Cohaesibacter gelatinilyticus: one gene and its partners. The protein of the gene in region 2 interacts with the protein of the main gene of each other region in a pairwise test. Links are inferred from orthologs where the notes say so. Each region holds a gene or a part of one and is shown on either strand. Other genes may lie near its edges. The genes, in order: groL, mdeB and nth.

Evidence for each region.
Region 1: the proteins of mdeB (region 2) and groL interact in binary tests that used the Escherichia coli proteins (3 or more experiments, as listed by UniProt). The link is inferred for Cohaesibacter gelatinilyticus from one-to-one orthologs.
Region 3: the proteins of mdeB (region 2) and nth interact in binary tests that used the Escherichia coli proteins (3 or more experiments, as listed by UniProt). The link is inferred for Cohaesibacter gelatinilyticus from one-to-one orthologs.

The regions. Positions count from the first base shown.
Region 1 is NZ_OBEL01000001.1:227,105-230,159, forward strand. Bases 133-3,028 are described here. They hold groL (chaperonin GroEL), read right to left. Parts: upstream 2,459-3,028; coding sequence 806-2,458; downstream 133-805. Other genes in these bases: CRO57_RS01015 (hypothetical protein), read right to left, coding at 133-140; groES (co-chaperone GroES), read right to left, coding at 2,547-2,834. Outside these bases: more of CRO57_RS01015, read right to left, coding at 1-132.
Region 2 is NZ_OBEL01000009.1:71,291-74,708, reverse strand. What follows is about bases 102-3,360. They hold mdeB (alpha-ketoglutarate dehydrogenase), read left to right. Parts: upstream 102-478; coding sequence 479-3,160; downstream 3,161-3,360. Other genes in these bases: CRO57_RS23175 (2-oxo acid dehydrogenase subunit E2), read left to right, coding at 3,174-3,360; CRO57_RS23185 (OsmC family protein), read left to right, coding at 102-444. In the rest of the region: more of CRO57_RS23185, read left to right, coding at 1-101; more of CRO57_RS23175, read left to right, coding at 3,361-3,418. UniProt on the Escherichia coli protein: Component of the pyruvate dehydrogenase (PDH) complex, that catalyzes the overall conversion of pyruvate to acetyl-CoA and CO(2).
Region 3 is NZ_OBEL01000003.1:228,304-231,264, forward strand. Bases 154-2,955 are described here. They hold nth (endonuclease III), read right to left. Parts: upstream 2,044-2,955; coding sequence 1,264-2,043; downstream 154-1,263. Other genes in these bases: CRO57_RS14960 (VOC family protein), read left to right, coding at 154-390; CRO57_RS14965 (DNA alkylation repair protein), read left to right, coding at 470-1,204; CRO57_RS14975 (DUF2244 domain-containing protein), read left to right, coding at 2,314-2,820. Also shown: more of CRO57_RS14960, read left to right, coding at 1-153. UniProt on the Escherichia coli protein: DNA repair enzyme that has both DNA N-glycosylase activity and AP-lyase activity. The DNA N-glycosylase activity releases various damaged pyrimidines from DNA by cleaving the N-glycosidic bond, leaving an AP (apurinic/apyrimidinic) site.

The DNA of each region.
Region 1 (3,055 bases), on a different replicon or contig from region 2:
TCATTCCATGTCAGGTTATAGGCATTCCAAAGACCAAAAAACTCGTCGATAATCGCTCCAAAACAAAGAAATATGAGGAGCGAAACATAGATGAAGTTTCGCCTGGCAAATTTGCTGGATGATAGATTGTCTGGAAACATGGAAAAGCCTCAACAAGCTAAAAAATATATCATTGAAATTTGAATGTGGGGCGCCTTGCGGAGATTGCAATCCCTGAGGGTCGCTTTAGATATCTGGCAGTTTCCATTATTTCATCTTCGAATGGGTCACAGGAGAGGCGGGGACGAGCAAAGGCAAAAAGCGCATGAGTATGAGGCAAAAGAAAAAGGCCGGATCGAATGATCCGGCCTTTTCCGTAAATCTAAGCGAGGTGCTTAGAGCTACGTGATTACATCATGCCGCCACACGTGCGCGGATGCGCACAAAGCTTAAGAATGCATGGGCATGGGGCAAATAAAAAAGCCGGATCGAATGATCCGGCTTTCTTGTAAGTCTTAGCTAGGTTAGCCAAGCGTCATGATTACATCATGCCGTCCCCGCATCGCCCGCAGGGGCTTTAGCCCCGAGGACGAGCAAAAGCAAAATGCGCATGGGCGTGAGGCAAAAGAAAAAGGCCGGATCAAATGATCCGGCCTTTTCCGTAAATCTAAGCGAGGTGCTTAGAGCTACGTGATTACATCATGCCGCCACACGTGCGCGGATGCGCACAAAGCTTAAGAATGCATGGGCATGGGGCAAATAAAAAAGCCGGATCGAACGATCCGGCTTTCTTGTAAGTCTTAGCTAGGTTAGCCAAGCGTCATGATTACATCATGCCGCCCATGCCACCCATGCCGCCCATGCCACCCATATCAGGCATTGCAGGTGCGCCACCGTCTTTAGCAGGTGCATCAGCAACCATAGCTTCGGTGGTAACCATCAGACCAGCAACGGAAGCTGCATCCTGCAGAGCAGTGCGAACAACTTTGGTTGGGTCGATGATGCCAGCTTCGATCATGTTTACGTAAGCTTCGGACTGAGCGTCGAAACCAAGGGTATCGTCGCCTTCCAGCACTTTGTTGACAACGATGGAACCTTCAACACCGGCATTTTCAGCGATCTGACGGATTGGAGCCTGCAGAGCACGCAGAACAATCTTGATGCCAGCAGCGATGTCAGCATTGTCGGAAGACAGAGCTTCAACAGCTTTGGAAGCGCGCAGCAGAGCAGTACCACCACCTGGAACGATACCAGCTTCAACAGCAGCGCGAGTAGCGTTCAGAGCATCGTCAACACGATCTTTACGCTCTTTCACTTCAATCTCGGTAGAACCACCAACGCGGATAACAGCAACGCCACCAGCCAGTTTAGCCAGACGCTCCTGCAATTTCTCACGATCATAGTCAGAAGAAGTTTCTTCGATCTGAGCCTTGATCTGAGCAACGCGAGCTTCGATGCCGTCTTTTTCGCCAGCGCCATCAACGATGGTGGTGTTCTCTTTGGAGATGTTTACTTTCTTGGCGGTACCCAGCATGTCGAGGGATACGGACTCAAGCTTGATGCCAACATCTTCGGAGATCACGGTGCCGCCGGTCAGGATAGCGATGTCTTCGAGCATGGCTTTACGACGATCACCAAAGCCTGGAGCTTTAACAGCAGCAATTTTCAGGCCGCCACGAAGCTTGTTGACTACGAGGGTAGCCAGTGCTTCACCTTCGATGTCTTCAGCAATGATCAGCAGAGGACGGGAAGACTGAACAACGCTTTCCAGGATAGGAAGCATTGGCTGCAGGTTGGTCAGTTTTTTCTCGTGCAGCAGGATGAATGGATCATCCAGATCAGCGATCATTTTCTCGGTGTTGGTTACGAAGTATGGAGACAGGTAACCACGGTCGAACTGCATGCCTTCAACGACTTCCAGCTCGGTTTCCAGAGACTTGGCTTCCTCAACGGTGATAACACCTTCATTGCCAACTTTCTGCATGGCTTCTGCAATCATGGAGCCGATTTCAGCTTCACCGTTTGCAGAAATGGTGCCTACTTGCGCAACTTCTTCAGAAGAATTGATTGGCTTGGAAGCAGCTTCAAGAGACTTATGAGCTTCAATAACAGCAAGATCGATGCCGCGCTTCAGATCCATTGGGTTCATGCCAGCTGCAACAGACTTGGAGCCTTCACGAACGATAGCCTGAGCCAGAACGGTAGCAGTGGTGGTGCCGTCGCCAGCAACGTCGTTGGTTTTGCTTGCCACTTCACGCACCATCTGTGCGCCCATGTTCTCGAACTTATCTTCCAGTTCGATTTCCTTGGCAACGGAAACACCATCTTTGGTGATGCGTGGAGCGCCGAAGGATTTTTCGATAACCACGTTGCGGCCTTTAGGGCCTAGGGTGGTTTTTACAGCGTTGGCCAGAACGTCTACGCCACGCAGCATTTTCTCACGCGCGTCAGCGCCGAACTTGACTTCTTTAGCAGCCATGATGTGCTCTTCCTGAAATCTAGATAACTTGTATATAAGGAGGGGATCCGGATCGGATCGGGTCAATCACGAGCAAAAGCTCAGCGGATTAGCCCATGATACCCATGATGTCGGACTCTTTCATGATCAGCAGATCTTCACCGTCGATTTTAACTTCGGTGCCGGACCATTTGCCGAACAGAACACGGTCGCCAGCTTTGACTTCCAGAGCAACCAGGTTGCCTGCTTCGTCACGGGCGCCGTTGCCTGCAGCAACTACTTCGCCTTCAGATGGCTTTTCTTTGGCGGTATCTGGAATGATGATACCACCAGCGGTTTTCTCTTCGGATTCCACGCGACGAACAACGACGCGGTCATGCAGAGGACGGAACTTCATTGTATGAACTTTCCTATGTCTGTTATGCAGAACACCCAAGCCCAATTAGCGGCACCTGAGCAAACTCTGCTCCTCAAAAACAAGTGTGTTAGCACTCTCCAATATTGAGTGCTAACGACGGATACTCATTTAGGCAGCTTGAGATGAGAAGTCAAGAAAGCGGAAAAGATTCTTTTTGTCGATAAGCTCTGATCTGCAAACCTGCTATTGGGGAATTCGAT
Region 2 (3,418 bases):
GGTACTCGATCAAATATATCGACAAAACCAATGATGGTAGGCCCCCATCGTGTGAACCGATCCTTTTCCTGGAAAGCGGATGAACCACGTCAGTTGATGGGAAACAATCACGGACCAAATCCTCAGGAGCTTCTGCTATCTGGCTTGGGATCTTGCATGATGGTCGCTTTTCTTGCAGGAGCGAGTGCTGCAGGGATCCAGCTGGAATCCGTAAAAATAGATTTTGACGGTGAGCTTGATTTGCGTGGCTTTATGGGAATTACCACAAACACCCCTGTTGGGTTCCCGCAAATAAACTACAAAATTCATGTAGCCGGGAATGGTACGCCCGAGCAGTTTGAAGAACTGCATCGCAAAGCAATCGCTCACAGTCCCAATGCTCAGACGGTTATCAATCCAGTACAGTTGATGGGTGAGATCATCAGCACAACGGTCACTGACTGAAGCCCAAATTCAAATAATAATTAGGATTAAGCCTATGCAAACTCGTTCGCAAAACCCTCAAGCAGATATCGATCCAGCTGAAACACAGGAATGGCTTGATGCTCTCATCAGCACCAAGGAAGCCGCAGGAGATGAACGTGCACAATTCATCCTCAAGGCGCTTGAAGAGACAGCTCGTGTGGAGGGATTGCTAACGGGAGAGCAGCCTTATTCCTCATATAGAAATACGATCTCTGTTGAACAGCAGGGATCGTATCCGGGCAACTTGGAAATTGAAAATCGACTGACATCGATCATTCGCTGGAATGCTTTGGCGACCGTGGTCCGGGCAAACGAAGCCTATGGCGGCTTGGGGGGGCATATTGCGAGCTATGCCTCTGCAGCGGAGATTTTTGAGGTTGGTTTCAACCACTTTTTCAAAGCCCGTACGGATGAGTTTGGTGGGGATCTGGTCTATTATCAGCCACATTCTGCACCTGGCATTTATGCGCGAGCCTATCTTGAAGGACGCCTGAGCCGTGAACAACTGGACAATTATCGTCAGGAAGTAGCAGGCAATGGCCTGTGCTCCTATCCGCACCCCTGGTTGATGCCGGATTTTTGGCAAGTTCCCACCGGATCTATGGGAATTGGTCCGTTGAGTGCGGTCTATCAGGCACGATATATGCGGTATCTTCAGGCACGTGGTCTAGGCAATACCGAAGGCCGCCATGTCTGGGGTGTTTACGGTGATGGAGAGATGGATGAACCGGAATCGATTGCTGGTTTGACCCTGGCCGCCCGCGAAGGTCTTGATAATCTGACCTTCATAATCAATTGCAACTTGCAGCGTCTGGACGGTCCCGTTCGTGGCAATGGCCAGGTAATTCAGGAATTGGAATCTCTGTTCATCGGAGCTGGCTGGAATGTGATCAAGGTTCTCTGGGGATCTGAATGGGATGAAATTTTCTCCCGTGACAAGGAAAATATCCTTTTAAGCCGCTTTGCAGGAACCGTGGATGGCCAATATCAGAATCTGGGTGCGAAGGATGGCGATTATAATCGTGAGAAATTCTTCAATGCCGATCCACGCAGCGCCGCCCTTGTGGAACATATGACCGAGGCGGAGATCAACAATCTCAAGCGTGGTGGCCATGATTTCCGAAAGCTATACGCGGCGTTTGCTGCTGCAAAGGCTCACAAAGGGCGTCCAACGGTCATCCTCGCCAAAACGAAGAAAGGTTACGGCATGGGTGGTGCTGGTGAATCGCGCATGATTGCCCATCAGGCCAAAAAATTGGACACCGATGCACTGTTCCAATTCCGCGACCGTTTTGAACTGCCCATGACAGATGAAGATGTCGAAAACATGCGCATCTTCACGCCTGATGCCGATAGCGAGGAAATGCAATATCTCCACGAGCGTCGCAAGGTTCTTGGTGGATACATGCCAGCCCGCGTTCGGAAGGCGCCGGAGCCGGCATTGGCCAAGGTTCCAGATATTACGAAATATGCCAAATTTGCGTTGGAAGCAAATGGCAAGGAAATGTCGACGACCATGGCTGTCGTACGCATGATGGGCGGAATGCTGAAAGACAAAGCATTCGGCCCGCGTCTGGTGCCTATTGTTGCAGATGAAGCGCGCACATTTGGAATGGACAATTTGTTCCGCCAAATCGGGATTTATGCACCTGATGGTCAGCTTTACGAGCCGGAAGATGCAGGCTCAATGATGTATTACAAAGAAGCTCAGAATGGCCAGCTTCTTGAAGAAGGCATCACCGAAGCGGGAGCATTGTCGTCCTGGACTGCTGCAGCGACATCCTATTCACTACATGGCATGCCAATGCTGCCGATCTATATCTATTACTCGATGTTTGGCTTCCAGCGCGTTGGTGATTTGATCTGGGCTGCAGCTGATCAACGGTCTCGCGGTTTTCTTTTGGGTGCAACAGCTGGACGGACTACTCTTTCAGGCGAAGGTCTGCAGCACCAGGATGGGTCTAGCCATTTGATTTCAGCGACTATTCCAAATTGCCGAAGCTATGATCCAGCATTTGCTTATGAGCTTGCCGTCATTATGGATCATGGCACCAAGCGAATGATGGAAGAGCAGATTGATGAATTCTATTACATCACGGTGATGAATGAGAACTATGCGCAACCATCATTGCCCAACGGGAGCGAAGAAGGGATTATCAAAGGTCTCTATAAGGTCGACGAGAATGGGAGTTCCGACACTAAGGCAAAGGTCAATCTGCTTGGTGCGGGTACCATTCTGCTGGAAGTAATTGAGGCAGGTAAAATCCTAGAGGCTGAATTTGATATTGCTTCCGATATCTTCAGTGTCACCAGTTTCTCGGAATTGTCGCGCGATGCAGAGCAGATGGAGCGGCTGAACCGTTATGAGCCGCAAGAAAAACCTCGCACTTCACATTTGCAAGATACTCTTGGCACCCAAATCCCAACAATTGCTGCAACTGACTATGTGCGTGCCGTTCCACAAATGATTGCACAATATCTCCCTCAGCGTTTTGTTGCCCTTGGCACCGACGGATTCGGACGTAGTGATCAGCGAGAAGCTTTGCGGGCTTTCTTTGAAATGGATCGTCAGAATATTGCACTTGCAGCAATTGAAACGTTGGTCCGTGAAGGCAAAATCGATGCAGACGTGCAAAAGCAAGCCATTGAAAGGTTTGGAATGAGCGCGGGCAAGCCTGCCCCTTGGACTGTGTGAGAAAGCGAAGACAATGACAAAGAAAATTGAATTGCGTGTACCCGATATCGGCGATTTCAATGATGTTCCTGTGATTGAGCTTCCGATCACGATCGGTGATCAAATCGTGGAAGACGACACCATTCTGGTGCTCGAAAGCGACAAGGCAACTTTGGATGTTCCTTCTCCGACTGCTGGCACCGTAGCCGAAGTGCTTTTAGGGGAGGGAGATACAGTTTCAAAGGGAGATTTGATCGCTCTGTTGGATGCAGTGGACAC
Region 3 (2,961 bases), on a different replicon or contig from region 2:
ACCGACAAAGTGGCAGAAACGGCTGCTTTCTATCAAACACACTTCAGATTCGTACCGAGCTTCGAGAGTGACTGGTATGTTCACTTGCAGTCTGTGGAAGATGAGAAAGTGAATATCGCTATTCTGCAAGGTGACCATGAAACGATCCCGAAACCGGCACGAGGGAAGGTCAGTGGTCTTCTTTTAAATTTCGAGGTTGATGATGTGGATGCTGAATATCGACGCGCACAGCAAAACGGCCTTGTCATACATCTGCCGATTAAAGACGAGGCATTCGGACAGCGACATTTCATAACGTCCGATCCAAATGGTGTTCTGATTGATGTTATTAAGATTATCCCGCCAAGTGAGGAATTTTTGAAGCAGTATGCCGATGGTGTGCCTGCATGATTGAGAAGAGATTATCTTGGTTACCGGATATGCTCCGGAGCCAAGATGACCGGGCGGTTTTGAAAGTTGGATGAGCAAAATGGCAAAAAAACTAAAATATTGGTTTGATAGGGATTGTGCTTTTAAAATTGCGACTGCGATCAAACCTCATTTCGAAGCGCTGAATATCGAAGAATATGCAGATATGGTCGAAAAGGGAATCGATGGTCTTGAACTCAAAGACCGTGTTTTTGTAATGGCGCAAGCTTTGCGTGTTCATATGCCTCGTGATTACAAAAAAACTTCACAAATATTGCACAAATCGCTAGGACCGACTCTCGAAACGGAAGAAGGGATGTTCTCCAAGGGGTATTGGCTCATGCCGGTGGCACGGCTCGTTGAGGAGTTCGGTACAGATTACTTTGATATTTCGATGGATTTATGCGCCGAGATCACCAAACGAAACACCTCGGAATATGCTGTCAGGCCATATATCGAGCTCGATCCGGAAAAGGCACTTGATTTTATGAAGAACTGGGCTGGCTCGGAAAATGCGCATGTCCGTCGACTGGCCGTTGAAGGGGGACGCCCACGTCTACCATGGGCCAAACATCTTCCCATCTTCATTGAAGATCCCGAACCCATGCTCGATCTGGTAGAGCCGTTGAAGACGGATCCGTCAAGATATGTTCGCAAATCTGTGGCCAACCTCATTAATGATGTTTCCAAGGACCATCCGGAACGGATTGGTGAGCTGGTCAAGGATTGGTCGACCATCGATCACCCATATACCCAATGGATTTTGAAACATGGAACACGGACATTACGAAAGTAGCCTTTTATCGCCGGCCAAATTTCGGATTTTGGCGATATCCGACAATTGCAGACTATTGTTTAGCCGGTAAATTCACCGGTATTGTCTGGTTGCCCCTGTTGGTTTTCATATGAATCCAGTTCTACGATCGGTGCAGGAACGCTATAGGTCTTGTCCTTGAATGTGCAAAGGTCAGCGATGATACATTTTTTGCAGTCCGGTTTACGTGCCTTGCAGACATAGCGCCCGTGCAGGATCAACCAATGATGGGAATGGCGCTTGAACTCCTTCGGGATGATCTTGTCCAGAGCCAGTTCCACATCATCGACATTCTTGCCCGGCGCTAGTCCAACTCGATTGGACAGACGGAAAATATGCGTATCCACCGCAATGGTGGATTGGCCGAAGAAGATATTCAGAACCACATTGGCTGTTTTGCGACCAACACCGGGAAGGCCGACCAAAGCATCCCGATCTGCTGGCACTTCCGAACAATATTCATCAATCAGCTTTTGGCTGAGCAGAATGACATTCTTGGCCTTGTTTCGATAAAGACCAATGGTTTTGATATAGTCACGGACCTTTTCTTCGCCTAAGGCCACCATTTTTTCCGGTGTATCAGCAATGGCGAAAAGCGGACCTGTAGCCTTGTTCACGCCTACGTCGGTGGCTTGAGCTGACAGCACGACTGCGACCAGCAAGGTATAGGCGTTGCTATAATCCAATTCACCACGTGGATCGGGGCGCTGTTTGGAAAAGCGTTCAAAAAGATCAACAATCTCAGCTTTTTTCAATCGCGACCAGCGACGTCGTGTCACTTTTTTCGGTTTTGATGATTCTGGCTTTGCACTTTTGCTCATCAGATCGGTCCGGCTTTCTGGCTATCATGACTGGTGGGTCTCATCCCGCCTCTTGTCTTACAGCGCGTCCCCGAAAAGTTGAAGTACTTTTCGGATAGGGACTGGCGTGAAACAAGGAACCAAAGCAATGCGCACAAGCCAATCATCGCCAAAATGCCTTAAAGCCCAATAGGCAGGGCCTTTCGACATTTTCGTGATCCAGTTTGATATGGGAAAACACGTAAAATTCACCTATAATGGTGGAATGAGGCACAAAGACTGGAAAGTGTTTTGTCAGAAACCAGTAAGCAACCAGAAAATGAAAAGATCTACTTTCATGCTATCCTCCATCCCCATCGTTCGTTGGGGACCAAAGGTTTCTTGATCCTGATGATCTTTGTCTTTGTGGTTCTGCTAGGAGTTTCTCTCTACTTCTGGTCACTTGGTGCATGGCCTGTCATTGGTTTCGCCGGACTGGATCTTCTGGCTCTCTATTGGGCATTTCGGATCAATTATCGCGATGCACGGACCCGAGAGCGGATATTGCTGACCCGTGAGAGTCTGATCCTGACCAAAATGCCTGTAAAGGGCAAAGAAGTATCCTTTCAGTGCAATCCCTATTGGGCTCGCTTGATCACCGAGGAACAAGATGAGGAAGGCATGACACGGTTATGCCTGATCTCTCACGGCAAGAGCCTGGAGATTGGACCATTTCTCAACGCGCCAGACCGCGAAAGTCTCGCTCGAGCGCTGCAGGCAGCTTTGTTGTTGGTCAAACAGCCGCCAATGCCATCGTGAAATTGAATAGCGCAAATTTCTTGTCGTGGTTCGAGCAAGTTTCGGGTGGCGAGCATTTGTGAGCTCTCCTAGAATGACACCAGTTCGTTTTTGCAGAGGAGGCCGATCATGGAACCGGCATTGGCCAATGATTATGAGAGC